Regions from separate parts of the Thalassotalea fusca genome, predicted to be linked through region 1. Evidence: predicted binding sites of a transcription regulator. Region 1 holds the regulator's gene; the other holds the start of a gene.
What was found. Region 1 encodes LexA, which represses DNA repair genes until DNA is damaged. Its sites were predicted from a motif close to TACTGTATNNNNATACAGTA; they were not measured.
Positions count from the first base shown of each region.

Region 1 (7,587 bases):
TTGACCGATGATTCACTACCGAGTTTGCTGGAACAATTGCATCACCATTTGGCTCAACCCTTTATTCGTAAAATTGTGAGTGAGCCACGCTCACCTGAGTTGCTGCAAGCGTCTTTATCGATCGCTCACCAGCAATCCCCTGATGACTTAATTGTGCTGGGACAGTTAATTGATAGCTATATTAAGCTGGGTGAATACGAAAAGGCGATGACACTCGCTGATAAACTCTTAGGCAATGCTCAAGCGCAACAAAATATTCAGCAACAAGGTGTCGCATTTTTGTATCAAAGCAGAGTGCTAACACAAAAGCAGTTATTTGAACTAAGTGAAGTTAAATTGATTACTGCTAAAGAAAAATTCACTCAGGTTAATGATTTGGCAAGGCTTATAGATTCTTTTCATGCTCATTCATGGATTAACCATCAATTTAACGACTATGAGGCGATTAAAGATAATCTGACAAGAGCAGCAATGTTAGCACTTGAAATTCAAGATATAGAGCGTGAGCTCCACGCGCTAACCTATTTGTCGGTAATGGCACATAAACATAGAAAAACGGAAGATAAATACACTTTCTTAACCAAAGCGGAACAAAAAATGACAGCGTATCAATTGCCGATTTATCGTTTCGCGAAAATTCCATTCCATCATGCAATATATACTGACAGTAAAGACGGCAAAGAGCCTCATCTTAGAAGGGTACTTGAGTATACAGAATTGACCCCAGACCACTGGGTTGCCCAGTCGAGTAGAGAACAACTCATGCAGTATTATATCGACAAAGGTCGATTGCGCGATGCACAACAATTACTGAGCCAAGCGGTAACAGTCAATGCGGATAACGCTTATTTAAAAGCACTTTATGCAAGGGCTAGCAAGCAGCAGACTGAGTTTATTCGTTATGCAAAGGAAGCCTTCGAATTGGCGCAGTTAGCGGGTATTAATAGCATCAGCTTAGATGCAGCACTAATGTTATGTAGCAATCCAGATACGCAAACAGATTTTGACTTCTACTCGCAATTTATTAGTGAAAACGCGACAGCAAATTGGCGTAAGAACAATCAGAATGTACTCGCATCATTAAGCTTAATTGAACAGTAAGCGAGTTTGATTAGTAGAAATTACGCATTGACTGCCTAAATCACCTTGGTGTTTAGTCAATTGATTGCAAACAACGCCAGAAAAGAAAGAAATAAAGAAAAGAACCAGCAATAGCTTGATACAAATGGCTATTGTTGGTTCAAATAATCAGTGACTAAGATTGTTCAATCGAAAACCAATTGAGTTTCCAGTCATTGTCGAGCGATCTCAATGTAATTGTATGTTTGCCTTTTTCCAAATGAATGGTTCCACCGTTTTGCGTTTTCCAGTCATGGTAGCCGCCTGTTGCGTCAATTTTTTGAACTGTGAGTTTTTTGGACTCGTTGTAAATTTCAAATCCTAGGGTGTTCCTCGGAGATGCAACACGATAAGACAGCTGATACGCACCTGATTTAGGAACTTCAATTTGATAGCTCATCTCAGCACCTTCACCGATGCCTACAGCACCTGTAAGGTTATAGCCTATGCGACGAGATTTATCTGAGGTAAATGAAATACCAGTGTTGTTTTTTGTATCGGTTATTTTAGTCGCCCATTCGGCTTCAACTTGCGCGGGTAGCTTAACCCAACTAGCCGCTTTAGTTACTGGGGGAGCATAGGTGCTTTGTGTGTGTCGCCTAACTGCAACCACTGTATAATCATAAGCATGCGCTGGCACGTTGCCATCTATAAACTGCATTTCATCAATATTATTGGCTATCATCTTAAACATTTTTCCCGGTAGTGCATTGCGATAAACGCGATAACTAACAGTATGGTCATGCTGATCGTTGTCCCAGGTTAGCCTAACACTATTACTGTTTTGACTAATCTGAAGATTTTTTACCGGCGCGGGGATTTCGGGTAGCAAATCACGGCGTTTCTGTGCTTGTTGTTGAGCAAATTCAAGTGATAGGATGAATTGCCTAGTTTCGTTCGAAATCGGTGGGATTTGGTTATCTATTACCAACCTAAATCCGTTGACACCACCAGAAAATATCTCGTCTGTTGAACGGCGGTTAGCTAATGGAAAGTGACTCCAGTGCCAGCTACTACCACGGACTACACGACGATCACACTTACCGTCAATACGTGCAGAACCATCTGTTGGTGCACCTTCATAAGTTCCTACGTAGCAATCGGAGAGAAACTCGACTACATTGCTGACCATATCGTGTAATCCAAATGGGTTTGGCTTGTACATGCCAACGATACTGGCGTAGCCAGAATTATCTTCGCAATTTGCAACTTCACCGGTCCAATTGTAGTAGCTTGTATTGTTATTGAGCTGCAATATGCTTTCACCGCGTCGATCTCCGGTATTTTCATAATCACAAACGAGCGTATTGTCTTTATCATCTCCAAAGTAATAATCGGTTTTAGTTCCAGCACGCGCAGCATATTCCCATTCGGCTTCAGAAGGTAGTCGATAGGGTCTGCCAGTTTCTTTTGCTAACCATTGTGCGTACGCATTAGCGGCTTGCCAGTTGATACACACAACAGGCTGATGTTCACTGGTGTTTAGCCTGTTGGTTTCCCAATTTCCTTTGCTGGGCAATAAAAACCACACATCTAACTCGTGTCGGCACGTTTGAGGTACAGGATAATTGGTCATTTCAACGAAACGACGGAATTCAGCAACAGTTACCTCGTACTTACTCATGCCAAAAGACTGGATGTTTACGGTGTGAATAGGCTGTGCATTAGCACGGCTAGTTGACCCCATTTTGAAACTGCCAGCAGGGATTTGTACCATGACAGGTTCGATTGGTTTATTGATAGCGTAGGACACACTGCTAGTGGCAATACTCATAGCAATTAAAAGCTTAGTTATTTTCATAGTTATTCCTCGTAAAAGACTGGCGCAATATGAGCAATAGCGCGGTGAAAAGTCCTATGAAAAACCTAGCTTTAGCTAAAAATAGAAAAATTTTAGAAATATGAATAGATAATTTCTGATTAAATTCAGTACATACCTTGCGTTTATTTACAGGCTGTATACAATGACAGTGATACTGTTCAAAAATACAGGGCTGTTATGCGACCACTTACCCCAAGACAACAACAGATCTTTGATCTGATTAAAGAGAAAATATCAGCGACCGGCATGCCACCAACACGTGCGGAAATTGCTGATTTTTTTGGTTTTAAATCGGCAAATGCGGCGGAAGAGCATTTAAAAGCTCTGGCCAAAAAAGGTTACATTGAAATGTTGCCAGGAACCTCGCGTGGCATTCGACTAGCTGAAGAGTATGCCGAAGAACAAGGACTACCACTTATTGGCCGTGTCGCTGCAGGAGAGCCAATTTTGGCGCAAGAGCACGTTGAAGAGCGTTATCAAATTGATGGTAATCTTTTCCACCCTGCAGCGGATTATTTGTTGCGGGTAAATGGCGAAAGTATGAAAGATATTGGCATATTAGATGGTGATTTACTGGCTGTGCATCAAACGACTGATGTGCAAAACGGTCAAGTAATCGTGGCGCGTGTAGAAGATGATGTTACTGTTAAGCGCTTTAAAAAAGAAGGTAATGTGGTGTATTTACATGCTGAAAATGAAGACTTTGCACCGATCAAAGTAGATCTCGCTAACCAACATTTTAATGTTGAAGGAATTGCCGTTGGTGTAATTCGTTCTGCTGACTGGATGTAATTGTTTTATATATCATCGCTAACTATTAGGTTTATTGGCGGAATGTTCAATAAGCCTAACTTTTACCGTTTTTTGAATCTTTTCTTACTCTCCTAATTAAATCCAATACCAAACTTCCTATCTAACGCGTTTTCAAACGAGTTTTAGATTAAAAAGTAATCAGTAAAAATTTTTCACGAATTTGTCAAATCAGCTTTTTTTCGAGTGCCTGCTTAAAAATACGACAATTACTGTAGTTCGTGTCACCACTGCGTTATAGCGCTTTTAGAGTGGTAACTCTATTGTTTTTATTGCCATTTCTAAGCATAGCACGCTAAATTAAAAATTGACCTAGTTTAATAATTAAGTAATTCTAGATTAGAAAGTAAGCAATAATAAGAATATGGTGGTGTTACGGTTTCTTGCGGAAGTCAGTAGCAAACGCCAAATCAAAAATAACAACAGAAAAATAAAAATGACGTGCCTAGCATGAGCTGTGTATTACTGCCTAAGCATGACTTTACATTTAAAGGGCGGAGGAGATGTCGAGTGAAAAGACGTAACCTAGGTTGGCTGTTATTGGGGTTTTTAGTTTTACCCGGTATAGCTTGGGCTGAAATGGAACTTAATCTTACCCAGGGGGTAACAGAGATAAGTCGAGAAGTGTATGGCTTACACATGTTCGTGCTTTACATCTGTACGGTAATTGGGATAGTCGTTTTTGGTGCTATGATTTGGTCGATGATTTTTCATCGAAAATCGAAAGGCGTAACACCAGCAACATTTCATGAGAGTACAAAGGTTGAGATTATTTGGACGGTAGTGCCAATTCTCATTTTGATTGGTATGGCGATTCCTGCAACCAATACGCTCGTTGAAATGGAAAACAACGACAACTCTGATATCACTATTCAAGTCACTGGTTCTCAGTGGAAATGGCACTACAAATATTTCGATCAAGACATAGAGTTTTACTCTGTATTGGCCACTCCACGTGAAGAATATGACAATCTAAATGGCCAGTCAGCGGAAAAAGGTGAACACTACTTACTGGAAGTTGATCGTCACTTAGTTATTCCGGTCAATAAAAAAGTTCGATTCTTAATTACGTCTGATGATGTTATTCACTCTTGGTGGGTACCAGCGTTTGCTGTTAAACAAGACGCTAACCCAGGTTTTATTAATGAAGCTTGGACCATCGTTGATGAACCAGGGATCTACCGCGGCCAATGTGCTGAGCTTTGTGGTAAAGATCATGGCTATATGCCTGTTGTCGTTGAGGTAAAATCTGAAGCAGACTATGCCGCTTGGATTGATGAGCAAAATAGACTTATTGCAGAAGCTGCTGCAGCTGAGCAAGCGTCGTTAACTGCATCGCTGTCTAAAGAAGAGCTTATGTCGTTAGGTGAACAAACTTACACTGCGTATTGTGCAGCGTGTCACCAACCTTCAGGGATGGGATTACCGCCAGCATTTCCAGCCCTTAAAGGAAGCCCAGTTGCGACCACAGGGCCCATAAACACTCATATTGATATTGTATTGAACGGTAAGGCAGCAATGCCAGCCTTTGGTAAGCAATTAAGTTCAAAAGAAATCGCAGCAGTTGTGACTTATGAACGAAATGCATGGGGTAATGACACCGGCGATCTAGTGCAAGCCGCAGATGTTAAAGCTGCCAGTGGTGGCGCCAGTACCGCTGTACCTGCAGTGAGTGAAGAAGTTGTGGAGACGGTACAAGAAGCCGCTGCAGAAAAAGCACCTGCTGAAGACCTTTCAAAAACATATTCTATGGATGAGCTCATGGCGATGGGCGAGCAAGTATACAACGGTAAGTGCTTAGCATGTCATCAAGCTAACGGTGCAGGGCTACCTCCAGCGTTCCCAGCATTAAAAGGCAGCCCGATGGTGTTGGGTGATGTCAGTGCGCATATCGACATGGTATTAAATGGCAGCCAAAAGAACCCAGCAATGACGCCATTTAAAGATCAATTAACAAAAACGGAAATCGCGGCAGTGGTGACTTTTGAGCGTAACGCTTGGGGTAACGACACCGGCGATCTAGTTCAACCAGCAGATGTAGATGCTGCGAGTGCGAAGTAAGGGGAAGCATTATGACGACTGAAGCTATTCATGACTCGCATGACCACGAGCATCATGATCATAAAATGACGGGATTAAAGCGTTGGTTGCTAACAACTAACCATAAAGACATTGGATCTTTATACCTTTGGTTCTCGTTTATCATGTTTTTAACTGGCGGTGCCATGGCAATGGTGATCCGCGCAGAATTATTCCAGCCTGGTTTGCAAATTGTCGACCCAGATTTCTTTAACCAAATGACGACAGTGCATGGTTTGATTATGGTGTTTGGTGCCATCATGCCGGCATTTACGGGGTTGGCCAACTGGATGTTGCCGATGATGGTTGGTGCGCCTGATATGGCATTACCACGACTCAACAACTGGAGCTTCTGGATTCTACCTTTTGCTTTCAGCATCTTGTTGATGTCTTTCTTTATGGAAGGTGGAGCACCTAACTTTGGTTGGACGTTCTATGCGCCACTGTCTACAACGTACAGTAATGGCAGTACAGCGTTCTTCGTGTTTGCGGTTCATATTATGGGTATTTCGTCAATTATGGGAGCAATTAACATTGTTGTAACCATAATGAATATGCGAGCGCCAGGTATGACGTATATGAAAATGCCATTGTTTGTCTGGACGTTTTTCATCACAGCATACCTACTGATTGCCGTTATGCCAGTATTGGCTGGAACGGTAACTATGGTACTTACCGACACCTATTTCGGCACAAGCTTTTTTGACGCTGCTGGCGGCGGAGATCCGGTGTTGTTTCAACATATCTTCTGGTTCTTTGGTCATCCTGAAGTTTACATCATGATACTGCCTGCATTTGGTATTGTTTCAACGACTATCCCGGCATATTCTCGTAAAAAGTTATTCGGATATAGCTCAATGGTATATGCAACTGCCTCAATTGCATTCTTATCATTTATCGTGTGGGCACATCACATGTTTACGACAGGGATGCCGTTATTTGGTGAGTTGTTTTTCATGTACTGTACGATGCTCATTGCCGTCCCAACTGGTGTTAAGGTATTTAACTGGGTGGCGACTATGTGGCGCGGTGCTATTTCCTTTGAAACATCAATGTTGTTCTCAATTGCGTTCGTTATCTTGTTCACTATCGGCGGTTTCTCCGGTTTGATGCTGGCGATGACACCGATCGATTTTCAATATCACGATACTTACTTTGTTGTTGCCCACTTCCATTATGTATTAGTAACTGGTGCGTTGTTTTCTATCTATGCAGGTGTGTATTACTGGCTGCCAAAATGGACGGGTTACATGTATGACGACACTTTAAGTAAATGGCACTTCTGGTGTTCATTGATTTCGGTGAACTTGTTGTTCTTCCCAATGCACTTTTTAGGTTTAGCGGGTATGCCTCGACGTATTCCTGATTATGCATTGCAATTTGCTGATTTTAACAAGTGGGTCAGTATTGGTGGCTTCGCTTTTGGCCTATCACAACTTATTTTCTTAGTGTTAGTGATTAAGTGTATTAAAGGCGGTAAGAAAGCTGAGGCTAAGCCGTGGGATGGGGCAGAAGGGTTGGAATGGACGGTACCAAGTCCTGCGCCTTACCACACCTTTGAAAAACCACCTAAAATTGACTAATAACAGGGGATAACTCGTGAGTACAACGCAAGATCAAAGTCAACGAGAAGCTAATACACAGAGAACGGTGAAGAAGCTCGTACTAGTGGTGTTCGCTATGTTTGGGTTTGGTTTTGCACTTGTACCTTTGTATGACGTGTTTTGTGATATTACTGGGTTAAACGGTAAAACAGC
Region 1 covers NZ_JBQRUN010000002.1:118,483-126,069, reverse strand. The annotation lists gene ACSLUK_RS02940 (winged helix-turn-helix domain-containing protein) at 1-1,101, shown strand, start outside; gene ACSLUK_RS02935 (SUMF1/EgtB/PvdO family nonheme iron enzyme) at 1,256-2,920, opposite strand; gene lexA (transcriptional repressor LexA) at 3,119-3,733, shown strand; gene coxB (cytochrome c oxidase subunit II) at 4,331-5,812, shown strand; gene ctaD (cytochrome c oxidase subunit I) at 5,824-7,413, shown strand; gene ACSLUK_RS02915 (cytochrome c oxidase assembly protein) at 7,430-7,587, shown strand, end outside.

Region 2 (7,587 bases), on a different contig from region 1:
ACCGAAGAACGTGATAAATACTTACTTTTTTCTGACTCTTATTGGGATATGCCATGGGTGGTTATTCACCAACGACAACTGGGCTCTCAGCTTAAACTGTCGGATTTTTATGGCAAGTCGCTCGCCATCATTAAGGGTTATTATCTGGTAGGGCAAATTCAAAAAGAACACCCTAATATTGCGCTGATGCTGGTAGATGACTATCAGGAAGGAGTGCAGGCGTTGCAACAAGGGTTAGTGGATGGCGTGGTTGAAAATATTGCGACGGCATCAGAAATTGTTAGGCAAGAGAGCTTAATAACGCTTGGTATGTCGGTAGTTGATGAGTTTAACGTCGACCAAAATCGTTTCGCCACCAAAAAAGACCGAACAATGTTGGTAGGCATTATCAACAAGGCGCTAGCCACAATTTCTGCCACTGAAAAACAACAAATTTACGAAGAATGGTTTGAGATTAATGTAGAAACTGGTCTCGACAAAAATGTCGTTCTACGCGTAGCGGTGCAAGGGGTTGCCATCACGTTAATCATTATCGCTGTGATTATTGTGTGGAACAGACGCCTTCAGGTTGAAATTAGAACGCGTAAAGCGCTTGAAGAACAAATGAAACACATGGCAACGCATGATGAGTTGACCGGCTTGGCTAATCGTATCTTGCTAAAAGACCGACTAACTACTGCGATTAATTTTCATAAACGACAAGAGTTGCTCATTGCGGTGATGTTTATTGATTTAGATGGGTTCAAGCAGGTCAATGACACATTTGGCCATGACGTGGGGGATGAATTGTTAAAATTGGTCGCCACACGCCTTGATAGCTGTGTTAGGGTGTCTGATACCATTGTGCGATTTGGTGGTGACGAGTTTGTTATTTTGCTCACGGGTTTACACAACAAGAATGAAGCGGCCTATGTGGCCAACAAAATTCTTAATTTAGTGCAACAGCCATTTGAATTGTCGACAGGGTTTGCCAACATTGGTTGTAGTATTGGTATTGCAATTTATCCGGAAGACGGTGAGACAGACAGTGACCTTCTTAAAGTGGCTGATACACTCATGTATCAGGTAAAAGCGGAAGGAAAAAACCATTACACCTTTTATTCATAAAAGTATCGCTTTGATACAGGTGACATTCAGCACTATTGCTTTATAATGTGCAGCATTTTTACACCTATATAAATGCTGGCGAACAATCGCGGCAGTAAATTCGAACATTCAAGGCAACTTTTTATGCGAACTCTATATTGTGGTGAGGTAAACGAATCTCACATTGGTCAGGAAGTAACACTTTGTGGATGGGTAAATCGCCGTCGTGATTTAGGGGCGGTAATATTTCTCGATTTACGTGATCGTGAAGGGTTGGTACAAGTTGTTTACGATCCTGATTTACCAGAAGTGCTTGAGAAAGCTAATACGCTTAGAAATGAGTTTTGTGTACAGGTGAAAGGTAAAGTACGCGCTCGACCTGAAGGCCAAGTAAATAAAGATATGGCGACAGGCGGCATCGAAGTGTTAGGTTTAGAGCTAACCATTATCAACAAAGCGGCGCCATTACCATTAACATTAGATGACCATCAAAATAACTCAGAAGAGCAACGTTTAAAGTATCGTTATTTAGACCTTCGTCGCCCTGAAATGACTGAACGCATTCGTTTTCGCGCTAAGGTAACTTCTGCAGTTCGTCAATCGTTAGAAGAACAAGGTTTCCTTGATATCGAAACGCCAATTTTAACGGCGGCGACACCTGAAGGTGCTCGTGATTATTTAGTGCCGAGTCGTACACACAAAGGTAATTTCTTCGCTTTGCCGCAATCTCCACAGTTGTTTAAACAATTGCTAATGATGTCAGGTATGGAGCGTTATTACCAAATCGTTAAGTGTTTCCGTGATGAAGATTTACGTGCTGATCGCCAACCTGAATTCACGCAAATCGATATTGAAACTTCATTCATGAGCGCTGACGAAGTGATGGCAGTAACAGAGAAAATGATCCGTGATCTTTTTCTCAAGTTGCTCAACGTTGATTTGGGTGAATTCCCTCGCATGCCATACGCTGAAGCCATGACTCGTTTTGGTTCAGATAAGCCTGATTTACGAAATCCATTAGAGATTGTAGACGTTGCAGATATCTTAAAAGATGTAGAATTTAAAGTATTCTCTGGGCCAGCAAACGATGAAAAAGGTCGTGTGGCTGTGATCCGTGTGCCTGAGGGCGCAACGAAGTTCTCTCGTAAGAATATCGACGAATATACTAAGTTCGTTGGTATTTACGGTGCGAAAGGCTTAGCTTGGATGAAAGTAAATGACTTGTCAGCAGGTATGGAAGGGCTACAATCGCCAATCTTGAAATTCTTGCCTGAAGATGCTGTTAAAGCGTTGTTAGATCGTGTTAACGCTGAAACTGGCGATATCATATTCTTTGGTTCAGATAATCAAACGGTTGTAACAGAAGCATTAGGCGCGTTGCGTTTAAAACTAGGTGAAGATTTAGGTATTGTTGCTGACGAATGGAAGCCACTTTGGGTTGTTGATTTTCCAATGTTTGAAGAAATTGATGGCAGAATGCATGCATTGCATCATCCATTTACAGCACCAACCAATTTAACGCCAGAAGAGCTTGAGGCTAACCCAGTAGGCGCATTATCAAATGCATACGACATGGTATTGAATGGTTGTGAATTAGGCGGTGGTTCAGTTCGTATCTTTGATCAGGCGATGCAGTCAGCCGTATTCCGTATCTTAGGTATTGGTGATGAAGAAGCACAAGAGAAATTTGGCTTCTTACTTGAAGCCTTACAATATGGTGCGCCACCGCATGCAGGTTTAGCATTTGGTTTGGACAGACTTGTCATGTTAATGACGGGTGCAAGTTCGATCCGTGATGTAATGGCATTCCCTAAAACAACAACGGCGGCTTGTCCATTAACTAATGCACCTAGTAAGGCTAACCCAGCACAACTCGTTGAATTAGGTATTGAAACCATTAAGCAAGAAGAAAAGCAACAAGATAGTCAAGAAGACTAATCTTAGATAGGGCGACAGAACACGAACATGCTAGGTTCGTGACTGTCGCCTTTTTTAATAAAAAGAAAGAGCATAATTTGGCAATAATTCTGGGGATAGATCCCGGCTCACGATTAACAGGGTATGGCGTCATTGAACAGCAAGGACGTCATTTTAATTATCTCGGTAGTGGTTGCATCAAAGCAATTGCGCAAGGAGATGATTTAGCGACACGCCTTCAAACTATCTTTGCAGGTGTATCTGAAATTATCATTCAATTTAAACCGGATATGTTTGCCATTGAGCAAGTTTTTATGGCTAAAAACCCTGATTCAGCGCTTAAATTAGGTCAAGCTCGCGGTGCTGCAATTGTTGCGGCAACAAACAAAGGGCTTAGCATTGCGGAGTATTCTGCACGGCAAATCAAACAATCTGTGGTTGGCACTGGCGCAGCTGACAAAGCGCAAGTACAACACATGGTGCGTTCAATTCTTAAATTACCAGCAACACCACAAGCTGATGCAGCCGATGCGCTAGCAGTTGCCTTGTGTCATGCACACAGTTATGACTCTCTAACCAAAATGTCTGGGCAGGTTAGCAAAACCGTGCGCGGTCGTTTACGCTCGTAATTCATTTTTTCTTCTTCTCTGTAGCCTGCTAATAACACAAAAACTTTACTGTATAAATATATAGTGTTAAGGTTGCTGGATATTCTATAATTCAAAGGTGAATAGACAGTGATTGGTCGTCTTCGAGGTACATTAATCGAAAAACTTCCCCCGGAAATAGTTATTGAATGTCAGGGCGTAGGTTATGAAGTCTCAATGCCAATGACAAGTATCTATGCACTCCCTAACGAACAAGAAGAAGCTACTATTTATACGCACTTCGTTGTACGTGAAGATGCTCAGCTTTTATATGGCTTTGCTACCAAAACAGAGCGAAAATTGTTTCGCTTGCTCATTAAAGTTAATGGTGTTGGCCCTAAACTCGGCTTGGCAATATTGTCGGGAATGTCAGCAGAGCAGTTTGTGAGTTGTGTAGCACATGATGATTTGACAACCATTGTTAAAATTCCAGGTGTTGGTAAGAAAACCGCTGAGCGTTTATTGATAGAAATGCGCGATAAGCTTAAAGACTGGAATAGTGAATTGCTTACCCCATTCACGGATAAAATGCCCGTTGATGGTTTGGTGGCGTCAGCGATTGTAACTGATAGTCGCGGTGATGCGATAAATGCGTTAATATCGCTGGGTTATACGCAAGGTCAGGCTGATAAAGCTATTAAGCAAATTTACAGTGATGGTATGTCGAGCGAAGATTTGATTCGTGACGCATTAAAGGCCATGTTATAACCACTTTTCCAGAAAATATGCTGAAATAGCACTAATATGAAGTAAGTAAAAATGATAGAAGCAGATCGACTCATTCAACCTACCGCTACATTTGAAGATGATAATGTAGATCGCGCCATTCGTCCTAAGCTTTTGCAGGATTATACGGGGCAAGATCACGTTAAAGCGCAAATGGAAATATTCATTGAAGCGGCTAAGCGGAGAAGCGAGCCACTCGATCATCTACTTATTTTTGGCCCACCGGGACTCGGAAAAACCACGCTTGCCAATATTGTTGCCAATGAAATGGGCGTTAATATACGAACTACTTCAGGCCCCGTATTAGAGAAAGCGGGGGACTTAGCTGCTTTACTGACAAACTTAGAAGAAAATGACGTATTGTTTATCGATGAAATTCATCGACTAAGTCCTGTGGTCGAAGAAGTACTGTATCCAGCCATGGAAGACTATCAATTAGATATCATGATTGGTGAAGGGCCTGCCGCTCGTTCGATTAAATTAGACTTACCACCGTTTACACTTATCGGTGCCACTACACGAGCTGGGGCGCTAACGTCTCCGCTAAGAGATAGGTTTGGTATCGTTCAGCGATTAGAGTTTTACAATAGCAAAGACTTAACGGATATTGTCAATCGCTCCGCTCACTTTCTTAACCTTACTATTGATAATGAAGGTGCCTTCGAAGTAGCACGTCGCTCTCGCGGTACTCCGCGAATCGCAAATCGGTTGTTACGTCGCGTACGAGACTATGCCGACGTAAAAACGGCTGGGGTTGTATGCCAAGATTCGGCTGCAAGTGCACTTGCAATGTTAGAAGTGGATAATGAAGGCTTTGATATTATGGATAGGAAACTGTTACTAGCCATTATTGAAAAGTTCATGGGCGGGCCTGTCGGTTTAGATAATGTTGCCGCAGCTATCGGTGAAGAGCGTGAAACGATTGAGGATGTATTAGAGCCATTCTTGATTCAACAGGGGTTCTTACAGCGTACTCCTCGGGGTCGCATTGTTACCGACAAGGCATATCAACACTTCAATATCGTCAAACCTACCTCTTAACATCCGTTCTTACAAATAATTATGCAGGCTAGTTGGTGCTAATCCGACTAGTTATGCAATAAAATTTTCTAATTAATCTATACGTGAATTTAATTGGCCTATGCGTTTAGGTTATTCACTAATAAAACTAATCGACATTTCGATTTTATGTAGTGGCTAGTGTTGATATTTAGCGTTAGTTTTCTATCGGCTAATCTTTGTTTTTTACGGGCGAATTTGAAAAATGGCAAAAAAAAAGCCCGCATAAAGGGATGCGGGCCAACTTAAATCTCAAGTTGATAGAAGGAAATTCAATTCCAGGAAACATGTCAGAGAGTATGGATAGCAGCAAAACTATCAATACTAACGAATTCTGGCTAAGAACAAGCTTAAGGGTTAAGAGCGTTGTTCGGTGCGCTAGCTCAGAAAACAAGTGTATTTTAGCGAGACGATATACCTTTAACAAACGAAAAAAATTTATTTTTATCATTAGAAAAACTAATGCGAAAGTTGGTTGGAGAGGGTCGTGTTTGCTGTTGTTCTTCTTTTAACTATTTGTCATTAACTATTATTTGTAATTTATTACAAACAAATAGGCTAAGGGCTTGTTTGAGGGTGAGTAAATCTATTACTATAGTGCGCGCTATAAGAACTAAATAATAAGTTGTCATTTTTGAATGTTTGAAAAAGTAAATTCATTTCCTCTCCGCGTATATTATGAAGATACCGATGCAGGCGGGATCGTGTATTTTGCTAATTATCAAAAATTTTTCGAACGTGCACGAACTGAGTGGTTGCGCGAATTAGGCATAAATCAATCTTATTATTTAGAACAAAACCTCGGCTTTGTGGTCAGAAAGGTTGAAATGGAGTACTTGGCCTCTGCAAAGCTAGATGACTTGCTAAATGTAGTGACAGAAATAAGTGACTTAAAAAGAGCAAGTGTTGTATTTAAGCAGTATTTATATAACGAAAATGAGCAACTACTTTGTCAAGCTGACGTTCTGGTTGTTTTTGTTAATCTTGAGCGAGCAAAGCCTTGTGCCATACCTGATGAATTACTTGGAGCATTAAAACGTGTCAGCTGAAATTTCTTTTTTTGAATTGTTTTTACAAGCAAGCTTGTTGGTTAAGTCGGTAATGATTATTTTGTTAGGATTTTCCGTGGCTTGCTGGGCCATGATTTTCCAACGTCGAAAAGTATTGCAACAGGCGCGTGCTCAATTAAAGACGTTTGAAGACAAATTTTGGGGCGGTGCTGACTTAAGCCGCCTTTACAATGAAGTGTCTGCGCGTAACCAAATTTCTGGTATAGAAAGTTTGTTTGTTGCAGGGTTTAAAGAGTTTGCACGTTTAAGAAAAAGCAATATTAGCTCACCTCAAGCCGTAGTCGATGGCACGCACCGAGCAATGCGCGTTGCATTATCTCGCGAAGTCGATTCTCTGGAAACACATTTACCTTTCATGGCAACTGTAGGGTCAATCAGCCCATATATTGGCTTATTTGGTACGGTTTGGGGGATTATGAATTCCTTCATCGCGTTAGGCGCTGTTGAGCAAGCTACCTTGGCCATGGTGGCACCAGGTATTGCAGAAGCATTGGTGGCAACCGCGATGGGACTATTCGCTGCTATTCCTGCGGTTATGGCATTTAACCGTTTTAGCCATAGTGTAGAAAAGTTAGAAAACAGCTACGGCAACTTTATGGAAGAGTTTTCGAGTATTTTGCAACGACAAACTGCAAGTGAAGGCCAAGCGTAGCGGAGAACGATTATGTACAATCGTGTTAGAAGAAAAAAAGTCGCCGAAATAAACGTTGTGCCGTATATCGATGTAATGTTGGTGTTGTTGATTATTTTCATGGTAACGGCACCACTAATTACCCAAGGCGTGAAAGTTGATTTGCCTAAAGCGGATGCTGAGCCTTTAAGTAAAGACAGTAAGCCGCCGCTAGTTGCGTCAGTTGACGCGAATGGTAATTACTACTTAGCCGTGGGAGCTGGCAAGAATGAGCCAATGTCTGCTGAGGAAGTTGCTACGCTCGTGGCTGCACATTTGCAGGTTAATCCCGATACGCCTGTAGTGGTTAACGGCGATGGCGCAGTTTCATACGATGCGGTAATCCAGTTAATGGTGCTATTGCAAAAACAAGCAGGTGTGCCGTCTGTTGGTTTAATGACAGATTCGCTGG
Region 2 covers NZ_JBQRUN010000022.1:35,957-43,543, forward strand. The annotation lists gene ACSLUK_RS18100 (transporter substrate-binding domain-containing protein) at 1-1,107, shown strand, start outside; gene aspS (aspartate--tRNA ligase) at 1,231-3,024, shown strand; gene ruvC (crossover junction endodeoxyribonuclease RuvC) at 3,102-3,632, shown strand; gene ruvA (Holliday junction branch migration protein RuvA) at 3,741-4,358, shown strand; gene ruvB (Holliday junction branch migration DNA helicase RuvB) at 4,410-5,417, shown strand; gene ybgC (tol-pal system-associated acyl-CoA thioesterase) at 6,074-6,484, shown strand; gene tolQ (protein TolQ) at 6,474-7,157, shown strand; gene tolR (protein TolR) at 7,170-7,587, shown strand, end outside.
Region 2: ruvA (Holliday junction branch migration protein RuvA) is a predicted target of LexA. The motif match lies at 3,679-3,698, and genes of this name have one in related genera.